One region of the Bifidobacterium sp. UTCIF-38 genome, then DNA from elsewhere that is predicted to be linked to it. Evidence: riboswitches for the same ligand, from Rfam matches in the RefSeq annotation. Region 1 holds a riboswitch; the other holds the start of a gene.

Region 1 (5,348 bases):
CATGACCAGTGCGATCTCCTGCGTGTGCATGCCGAGGCGACGCAGCGGGGAGAGCAGTGCCCCGAACGCGTCGGTCATCGAGGTGGGCGTGGTCGTTTCGAGGAATACGGCGCCCAGAATGATCACCAGCGCGAAACGGCACGCGTACAGCACGGCCACGGTCACGCCGTCATCGGTGATCGGGATCGGTCCGAGCTGCGCCAGTACGGTTCCCGATCTGACGAAGAAGATGTTGAGCAGACCCGCGACCACGAACAGCGCGAGGAACATGTGCACCGAACGCAGGAGCCGTGCGGGCCGTATACGCGCCGCCGCTACGACCCCGGCGACCACGAGCGCGCCAAGCAGCAGCTGCGCCGGCGTGTTGATCGCGAACGCCGTGAACATCATCGCGAGGAACGACACCATCTTCACCCGCGGGTCGAGCCGCGCGATCAGGGGGAGCGACCGCCGGCCGTCGTTCTGATCGGAGGCTGCGAGGGCCGGGGGATTGCCGTTGTCGTCGTGCGACGGCATGACGACGATCCGATCGGCGATTTCGTGTGCCTCCGCTTCGGAGTGCGTGATGATGAGCGTGGTCACGCCCTGATCATGCAGGGTATGCACCAGCTCATGGATGCGCGCGGTCGCCGCCGTGTCGAGACTCGCGGTCGGCTCGTCCATGACGAGCACGCGAGGCCTGCAGGCGATCACGCCGGCGATCGCCACCAGTCGCTGCTGTCCGCCGGAGAGCTCCAACGGCGATCGATCGGCCAGATGTTCGATATGCAGCAGCTTGAGCGCCCAGTCGACCCGCTCGCTCACCTCGTGCTCATTGAGATGCTGGTTGCGCGGTCCATACGCCACATCCTCGGCCACGGTTTCGGCGAACAGCTGCCGTTCCGGCCGCTGCATCACGAACCCCACGACCTCGCGCAGCCGACGGCGATCCCGGCGCTTGAGCATACGCGGCTTGCGCCCCGCGTTTCCGTTGTTGCCACGCGTGCGGGCCACCGCGATACCCTCAACCGTGATCGACCCCGCATCGGGCTTGTCCAGCGCACAGATCAGTCGAGCCAGCGTCGACTTGCCGGCCCCGTTGCTCCCCATGATCGCCACGGTCTCGCCGTGCGCGACGGTGAGCGAATAGTCACGCAGCACCGCCGGCGAATCCGGAGCATAGGCAAACGAAATCCCCGACACCGAAACCGCAACATCGCCGGAGCGCGCGGAATCCTCGCTGGAACGCACCATTGCGAGCGATTCGAGCGATTCGAGCGATTCGAGCGATTCGAGCGATTCGAGCGAACGGGTGGCGGTGTGCGTGTCTCGACCGTAGGCTTGGCCGAGCGGCCTTGAGCGTGTCGAGACACGCACACCGCCACCCGATGAGCGGTCACCGGAAAAATCGGAAACGGACTCGTCATAGCATTCAGATGAGCGGTCACCGGAAGAGCCGGAATCAAAGACGATTCGCCCCGCGTCAACCCGCACAACACGATTCGCCCGCAAAACCTCGTCACGATGATGCGTCACATGCACGATCGTCGTGCCGGAATCATGCAGCGAATCGAGGATCCGCAGGACCTCCGCGCGCGCCGCCGGATCCAGCATCGCCGTCGGCTCGTCGAGCACGAGCATGCGCGGTCGCATCGCGAGCATGTCGGCGATGGCGATACGCTGCTGCTGGCCGCCGCTCATCCGCGTCGGGTCGGCGGCAGCGTATGCCTCCATGCCGACGTCATGCAGCGAGGCGTCGATCCGTCGTCCGATCTGCTCGCGCGGCACGCCGAGGTTCTCCGGGCCGAAGGCGACGTCGTCCTGCGTGACCGTGGTGACGATCTGATCCTCCGGGTTCTGGAACACCGCGCCGATGCCGCGTCGCGCCGCGCGATACGCGTCCGGATTCGGCGCGAACACGATGCCGGCCGGCGTTTGCGTCCGTCCGAACACATGCCGTCCCAGCAGGGTCACCTCACCAGCGTCCGGCGCGGTGAGCCCGGAGACGAGTCGGGCCAGCGTCGACTTGCCCGATCCGTTCGGACCGGTCAGCGCGACGTATTCCCCGTCTCGGATGACGAGATCCACGCCGTCGAGCGCCCATGTGGCGCCGCCGTCGTAGCTGAATCGGATGCCGGACAGACTCGCCGCGTCTGCGGTGGAGGTGTGGTCATATGAAGTCATACGGTCGGATGGGACGGCCTTCGGATCAGCGGTCCAGCAGGTTCGAGATCGGCTTGTAGATCAGGAACGTGACGACGCCGTGGATCGCGAACTTGAGCAGGTTGAACGGCAGGAGGGCCGGCACGATGAGCGCGGCGACCTGAGCGACGGTCATGTGCGCGTAGATCGGGGTCACGACGAGGTTGCCGAGGATCGCGACGACCAGCGCGACGACGGCGCCGACGATGAGTCCGATCAGCGCGCCCTTGCGGCTGCGGTTCCCGCGATAGATGAACGCGGCCGGCACGGACAGCGCGAGCGCGACGAGCACGGCCATGAGCGTGCCCCACGGATCCATGAACAGGTGGGGCACGAAGCCGAGCACGGAGACGATCGCGGCGGCGGACGGCCCGAAGGCGAAGCCGGCGATCAGGCACACGATGCCGGACGGATCGTACTTGAGCCATGCGATGCCCGGAATGATCGGGAATTCGACGAAGCTCAACGCCATCGCGAGCGCGACGAACAGCGCGTAGACGGCGATGCGGCGCGTGGACCAGCGGCCGGAGTCGGCGACGCCCGTCGCGTGCGAGCCGGTGGCGTGGTCGACGTTGGTCTGGATATGGTTATCAGAAGACGCACTCATGCTGAGTTCCTCGTTTCTTCCATCCGGACTGTAACCGTTGGCTCCGGAATCGCACCGGATCGGCCGCCTTAGGGCGGCTCGCGGGCTTTCCGCATGCTCCCGTTATGAATCCCGGGGTGCGGATTACCGCCAGTAAGGAATTGCACCTTCCCTGAAACTGACAGAACCCTGTATACACGTATGAGCGGATATGCGAAAGCCGACATTCCACTGTGCGGGAATGTCGGCTATAGACGCTGCTTATGGCGCGCTGGCGCGCGGCGAGGCGTGCGTTACCTGTGCAGGAACAGTCCGCCGTCGCCCCACGCCCACTGGCCCTGGCCGGCGCCGATCTGGAAATGGAGTTTCGCGATGCCGAGATCGTTCGCCGCGCAATGCTCGTCGCCCGCCGCCGGGTCGATGCGCGCCGCTGCCGTGCCGTCGGCGGGATTGTAGGAGAAGACGACAGGCTGGCGGTTCATCGCGCTCGGCGCCTTCATCGCCGCTTCGACGCCGGCCCTGAACCACTCGGGTGCGGCCGCGCGTTCCTCGTCGGACATGCCGGCCGTGAACTGCTCGTACGTCTTGGTCGGCCGGTGCGTGCGCTGGTATTCGACGAGCTCGTCGTAGCCGCGCTGCAGACGTTCGAGATGATGCTCCGGGTATCCGATCACGACGGCCAGATACAGCTCCTGATCGCGGGCGATGCGGCAGTGCCTCGCAGCCTCCTCGCGATCCCACGAGCCGCCGACCCACAGGGTGCCCAGTCCTCGCAGCGTCGCCGTCAGCACGACGCGTTCGGCGTAGAAGCCGGCTCGCTCCCTGGCCTCGTCGTCGTCCTTCGGTCCGACGATCGCCAGATAGTTGGCCGCGTTCTTCAGGTGCCCGGATTCGTTCGCCGCCGCGAACACCTTCGGCTGGTCGCGCACGAGCTGGATGTCGAGTCCGGAGATGAGGTTGATCGGGTCGAGCGTCATGCTGAGCTGCCGTGCCACGTCATCATCGATCGGGTCGGCGTCATAGGAGCGAATCGCGGTGCGGATGTTCACCGCGTCGATGAGTTGCGTATGTTCCATGCGACCCATTATCCCACCATCGGGCGCACGGGGGAGTAGGATGCACATATCGGCATATCCCAACGTACAAAGAGGAGAAGAGGTCAACGATGATTGAAACCGCACAGGCATTCGGCGTGGATATCGGCGGCTCCGGCATCAAGGCGGCGCCCGTGAATCTGGAGAAGGGCGAGTTCGCCGAGCCCCGACTCAAGATTCTGACTCCGGAGGTCTCCACCCCGGAGGCGGTCGCCGCGATCGTCAGGCAGCAGCTGGATCACTTCGAGGTTCCGGAGAACGCGCCGGTCGGCATTGCGTTCCCGGCGCCGATCAAGCCCGGCCAGAAGCTCGACTTCATGGCCAATCTCGATCAGTCCTGGGTCGGCGTGGACGTCACCGCCGTGTTCTCCGAGGCGTGCGGTCGCCCGGTCACCGTGGTGAACGACGCCGACGCGGCGGGCCTGGCCGAGCAGCAGTTCGGCGCGGCCAAGGGCAAGGACGGCCTCGTCATCGCCACGACCCTCGGCACCGGCATCGGCACCGCGCTGATCATGGACGGCGTGCTCGTGCCGAACACCGAGCTCGGCCATCTGATCCTCGACGAGGATCACCCGGATGCGGAGCGCTACGCGTCCAGCGCCGTGCGCGAGAACGAGGATCTTGGCTTCAAGAAGTGGGCGAAGCGTCTGACCAAGTACTACGCGCTGCTCGAGAAGTACTTCAACCCGGATCTGTTCGTCATCGGCGGCGGCGTGAGCCGCAAGTCGGAGAAGTTCATCCCGTTCATCGACGTGAAGACTCCGATCGTGCCCGCCGAGCTGCGCAACGAGGCCGGCATCGTCGGCGCCGCCTACTACGCCAGCACCAAGCAGCAGGCCTGATCGTCTGATCATTATCCGTTGCACGCATGCGGCGGTTCCCTCGGGGAAGGCTCCGGCCTTCCGATAGGAGCCGCCGCATGCGCGTTTCCGGCGGCGGTGCATGGCGGTCAAGAAAGGCCGGCAGGCCGACGCCCGTCCGGATCCGGATACCGATGCTGCTCGCAGAGGCGTACAGTGAGGATCATGACCGTTCGTTTCTCCTCACGCGTGGACATCTCCGCGCCCAATCCGATCGCCGCTGCCGAGGCCGATGCCAGGGCCCACGGCGTCGTCCTGGGCAAACTCAACGACTCCAACCCGACCCGGCACGGGCTCGCCCCGGCCGAGGTGCCGGGCGTGTACACCGCCGAACCGCGCGGGCCCCGCACGGCACGCGAGGCGCTGGCGCGGTATCTGAGCGACGCCGGCGATTCCCCTGCCGGCTCCGCCCCCGTCGACCCGGATTCCCTCTACCTGCTGAGCTCCACGTCAGAGGCGTATTCGTGGCTCATCAAGCTCCTGTGCGACGCGGGTGACGCCGTGCTCGCCCCGAAGCCCGGCTACCCGCTCATCGAATCGATCGCACGCCTCGAGTGCGTGGATACGATCGAATACCAGCTGCGGTTCGACGGCTCATGGTTCATCGACACCGCCGCCATCGAGCAG
Region 2 (5,348 bases), on a different contig from region 1:
GCATGCCGTCGTAGTAGAACACCTCGCTGGGCAGGTATCCCACCTGTTCGAGGATGCGCGTGCGATCCTTCTCGCAATCGAGTCCGAGGATGGACGCCTCGCCGCTCGTCCTGCGGATGAGCCCCAGCAGCGTGCGGATCGTCGTCGACTTGCCGGCGCCGTTCGGCCCGATGAAGCCGAAGATCTCGCCCTGCCGCACGGTGAGGTTCACATCCTCGATGCCCCGCGCCCTGCCGTATCGTTTGGTCAGATGACGTGTGGAAATCGCAGGGACGTCGTTCGTTGTGGTCATTGCCTCTCCTCGAGATGCCGCCGCCTTCTCCTGCGATACAGGATAGGAGCACGCCGCTGACCTGTCATGCCTTCCTTACGGAATCCTTATGGCGTTCGTATCGCGCACGCAAAACAACGTCCCCCGGACGCGATGAGCCTACAATGTCATGCGGTTCAACCTCACGGATCACACAACATATGTGGCAGCCCCGCCGGCAGGTACGCCAGATGAAGGATGAAGCACCCATGAACACGACCTCCACAACCCCCCAATCCCGCGACGCAGCAGCACCGTCCAACGCGCACCCCAACACGGGGGCGATGATCATCACGCTGATGATCGGCTCGTTCGCCGCAGTGCTCAACCAGACGCTGATGATCTCCGCTCTGCCCACGTTGATGCGCGAGTTCGACGTGCCCAACAGCACCGTGCAGTGGCTCACCACCGGGTTCATGCTCACCAACGGCATCATGATCCCGATCACCGCGTTTCTCATCGAGACCTTCACGACGCGCCAGCTGTTCGGCTACGCGATGGGCACGTTCTTCGCCGGATCGCTGGCCTGTGCACTGGCACCGAGCTTCGCACTGCTGATGGCCGGACGCATTCTGCAGGCGTGCGGCGCGGGCGTGCTCATGACGCTGCTGCAGACGGTGCTGTTCCGCGTCTACCCGCCCGAACGCCGCGGCCAAGCGATGGGCATGTTCGGCATGGTCATCGCGTTCGCCCCCGCGCTCGGCCCCACCGTCTCCGGGCTGCTGGTCGAATGGCTCAGCTGGCGTTGGATGTTCGCGATCCTCGTCGCGATCGCCGGATGCGTGCTGATCGCCGCATGGTTCACCGTGTACAACGTGGGCGAGCCGACGAGACCGCACATCGACGTCCTGTCCGCGGTGCTCTCCACGCTCGGTTTCGGCGGTGTGCTGTTCGGCTTCTCCGACGCGGGCAAGGCCGGATGGGCCAGCGTGACGGTATTGGTTTCGTTGGCGGTCGGCGTCGTGGGATTGACGCTGCTCATCGTCCGTCAGTTCAGGCTCGAACAGCCGATGCTCGACTTCCGCATCTTCACGATTCCGATGTTCTCGCTGTGCCTGACCGTGTCGGTGATCGGATTCGCCTCGTTCATCGGCATCGAAAACGTGCTGCCGCTGTATCTGCAGAACGACCTCGGCGTCAACGCGCTCGAATCCGGTCTGATCATGATGCCCGGCGGCATTGTGATGGGCCTGCTCAACCCGGTGGCCGGCCGTCTGTACGACCGCATCGGCGGACGCCCGATCGCCCTGATCGGCTTCACTCTGCTCACCGCCGCGGCCGCGATGCTCGCCACGATGAACGAGCACACGCCGGTGTGGCAGCCCGCGCTCTACTTCACGGTGCTGCTGGCCGGCTCCGCGTTCAGTTCGATGCCGCTGGTCACCGCCGCGCTGAATCAATTGCCCGGTCAGCGCATCCCCCACGGCACCGCGATGAACAACACGATGCGTCAGACCTCCGGCGCGATGGCCATCGCCCTGCTCATCACCATCATGAACACGCATGCCGCAAGCGCCGCCGCGGACGGCATGGACGAGGCCGCCGCCTCCGCCTTCGGCATGCGCGCCTCGTTCCGCGACGTGGCGATCGTGTGCGCGATCTGCCTCGTCGCATCCCTGTTCATCCGCGACCGCGGCCGCCGGGCCGAGTGAGAGCCGCTGACGGACGCCGCCGGTCTCTCAGTGGCGTTCTCCGGCGGTGACGGGGACGGTCACGGTGTTCTCGGCCGGGGCCAATGGGCAGGTGCAGTAGGGCGAGAACGCGCACGGCGGATTGAAGGCGCGGTTGAAGTCGAGCAGCACGTCCGACGCGCCGCCGTCGGTGCCGTCGGCATTCGCGGCGACCGTCGCGTTGAGGAACCGGCCGCTGCCGTAGGTGGTGTCGCCGTTGGTGGGATCACGGAAGATGATGAACAGTTCGCGGGCGCCGTCCTTCACGCCGCCGTCGAACGCGATGAGACGCTGTTCGACGCCCTGCGCCTCGAAGCGCACCACGCCGATGGCCTCAAGCGTGCTCGTCAGCCATTCGACGCGGGTGCTCACCACCGTGTCCTGCGACTCGCCGTACGGCTCGAACCGACCCTCGATCCGCCACGCCGGATCGAAGTCATAGACCGGGATGCCCGTGAAATCACGGCGGAACGGCGATTCGGGGTCCCGCACGCGGATGCCGAACCGGCCGCCGCGCTCGATCACCGCGGCGCGGATCTGCCCGGCTTCGACGTACGATCCGTTCGCCGTGGCGTCGCTCGGCACACGCACGGAGCCGGTGATCGGGGTGCGATCGCCCCTGGCATCCACCAGCGTCAGCGCGTTGGACTGGTCGCCAGCACTGTCGGCACCCCTGCCGCTTTCCACGGACGGCTGCGGCGTGAACATGACCTCGCCATCCTGTAACAGCCATTCGCCATTGATGCCCGGAATGACGGCCCTGAATCCGCCGAGCGCCTGCAGCCAGTACAGTCCGGTCTGGGACAGCCATCCGTACGGCGCACACAGCCCCTCCTCACGTTGACGCCTCCATGCCAGCCAATCGGCACGTTCGATGGATTCATCGGGCTGTTCGATCGTCGTGGAATCGGTCATCATATGCTCCTTTTCGATGTTTCGAGGTATCGGAGTCCAGCTTCCCTCGCCGACCCCTCCTGTCCCACGACCATACCTGCTGAGATTATGCCGACGGCGAGCGCCGCGCCGGCAAACCGTTATATCACGGCGAATCGCCGTATCAAGCCGATGCACGGCTATTCCACATTCCGAGACGACCCCGGTCCGGAAGGCGGTCGCCTGTATAGTCGTGCCCTGATAAATCAATATGCATCTTCAGGGCAGGGTGAAATTCCCGATCGGCGGTACAGTCCGCTAGCCTCGCGAGTGATCGCGCGGCCGAACCGGTGAGATTCCGGTACCGACAGTCATAGTCTGGATGGAAGAAGTTTGCGGAAGACATGCGAATGTCGGCCGACGTTCGCGCGTACTCTCATGATCGACGCCCTGAAATCCAATGGATTTCAGGGTTTTTGCGTTTCAGGAGGGTCGCGCGGACGTCTTGCGGCAGGCGAGCCCATGTCCTCCCCCATGAAACACACCCCTGGACATGCCCTATCGAGCAAGGAAAGGGGACTCATGGACGATAGGGACTTCATGTCCGTGGCGTTGCGCCACGCGCGGCTCGGAGCGGGCAGGGTCAACCCGAATCCGATGGTGGGCGCCGTCATCGTGCGCGATGGCGAGATCATCGCCACCGGTCATCATGATCATTTCGGCGGCTGGCATGCCGAACGCGCCGCGCTTGAGGCCGCGAAACGGGCGGGCGTCGACGTTCGCGGCGCCACCATCTACGTCACGTTGGAGCCCTGCTGCCATACCGGCAAGCAGCCGCCGTGCTCCAAGGCGCTCATCGATGCGGGACTGGCCCGCGTGGTGGTCGGCTCTCCCGATCCGAATCCTCTGGTGGCCGGCAAGGGCGTGCGTCAGCTGCGCGACGCCGGCATCGATGTCGTCGAAGGCGTATTGCGGGACGAGTGCGACCGGCTCAACGAGATCTTCCTTCATTCCATCACCACGCGCACGCCGTTCGTCATGCTCAAATACGCGATGACGCTGGACGGCCGCATCGCCACCTCGACCGGCCTTTCCCGTTGGATCACCGGCGAGGATGCGCGCCATCGCGTGCACGAGGATCGCTGCAGGTTCGCCTCGATCATGGTGGGCGTGGGCACCGTGCTGGCGGACGATCCGCAGCTCACCTGCCGCATCGACGGCGGTCACGATCCGGTGCGCGTGGTGTGCGACACCCATTTGCGCACGCCGATCGACGCGGCGATCGTCGCCACCGCGCGCGAGACGCCGACGATCATCGCCACGGCGGTCGACGACGAGCAACGTACGCTCCCCTACCGTGAGGCCGGATGCGAGATCCTTCGCGTGGACGCTGACGACGACAACCACGTGAGCGTCGCCGGGATCGTGAGGGCACTCGGCGAGCGCGGATTGGACAGCGTGATGATCGAGGGCGGCGGAACGCTGGCGTGGTCGGCGCTGCGGGATCATGTGGTGTCCAAGGTGAGCGCCTACGTCGCGCCGAAGCTGTTCGGCGGGCGAAACGCCCCCGGCCCGGTGGGCGGCGAGGGGGTCGAGGCTCCCGATGACGCCTTCCGCATCATCGATCGCACCGTCGCCACGGTGGGCAGCGACATCGTCATCGAAGGAGGCGTCGAGTATGTTCACGGGAATCGTTGAGGATCTGGGCATGGTCGTGCGATTGGATCGTGGCGCCGATTTCGCGCATCTGACCGTCGACTCGCCGGTGGTGGTGACCGATCGGACGATCATCGGCGAAAGCATCGCCGTCAACGGCGTATGCCTGACCGTGACGGCCGTACATGGCACGGCGTTCACCGCGGACGTGATGCACGAGACGCTGCGCCGCTCCTCCCTCGGGACCTTACGGCGCGGCGACCATGTCGACGTGGAACGCGCGATGCCCGCCGACGGCCGCTTCTCCGGACACATCGTCTCCGGGCACATCGACGGCACCGGCGCGGTCGAGTCGATCATGCCCGACGGCATCGCGAAGGTCTATACGATCCGCGCGCCATACGAGCTCATGCGGTTCATCGCCGAGAAGGGGTCGATCGCCGTCGAGGGCATCAGTCTGACGGTGACGACCGTCACGGAGACCGCGTTCGGCGTCTCCCTCATCCCGCACACCGCCTCGAATACGGTGCTTGCCGAACGCGGAGTCGGCGACATCGTCAATCTCGAAACCGATCCGATCGCGAAATACGTCGACCGACTACTCGCACTGCCGTCGCGCGATGGCGACGCCAACAGGGGAGGTTCCGGCGGATCCGGGGCGATCACCGAGAACTTCCTCATCGAGCACGGCTTCTGACATGCACACGAACCTCTTCACGGACAAAGGACACAATATGACTTCATTGAACACCGATCACACGAACATCGATCAGGTGGCACGCGCGATCCGTGACATCCGGGCGGGACGCATCGTCGTCGTGGCGGACGACGAGGGGCGC

The links. A riboswitch is a leader RNA that binds a small molecule or an ion and turns the genes downstream of it on or off. The one in region 1 is predicted to bind FMN.
Region 2: it holds a riboswitch for FMN, as region 1 does, so the genes downstream of both, ribD (bifunctional diaminohydroxyphosphoribosylaminopyrimidine deaminase/5-amino-6-(5-phosphoribosylamino)uracil reductase RibD) here and BW11_RS04675 (ECF transporter S component) in region 1, are expected to answer to the same signal.

The regions. Positions count from the first base shown of each region.
Region 1 is NZ_JFAL01000010.1:392-5,739, reverse strand. It holds gene BW11_RS04680 (energy-coupling factor transporter ATPase) at 1-2,163, opposite strand, end outside; gene BW11_RS04675 (ECF transporter S component) at 2,189-2,788, opposite strand; FMN riboswitch at 2,796-2,951, opposite strand; gene BW11_RS04670 (nitroreductase family protein) at 3,061-3,843, opposite strand; gene ppgK (polyphosphate--glucose phosphotransferase) at 3,933-4,703, shown strand; partial or broken gene BW11_RS04660 (pyridoxal phosphate-dependent aminotransferase) at 4,887-5,348, shown strand, end outside.
Region 2 is NZ_JFAL01000024.1:52,382-57,729, reverse strand. It holds gene BW11_RS08785 (ABC transporter ATP-binding protein) at 1-292, opposite strand, end outside; gene BW11_RS08780 (MDR family MFS transporter) at 520-1,962, shown strand; gene BW11_RS08775 (DUF1684 domain-containing protein) at 1,990-2,895, opposite strand; FMN riboswitch at 3,125-3,251, shown strand; gene ribD (bifunctional diaminohydroxyphosphoribosylaminopyrimidine deaminase/5-amino-6-(5-phosphoribosylamino)uracil reductase RibD) at 3,436-4,551, shown strand; gene BW11_RS08765 (riboflavin synthase) at 4,532-5,206, shown strand; gene ribB (3,4-dihydroxy-2-butanone-4-phosphate synthase) at 5,244-5,348, shown strand, end outside.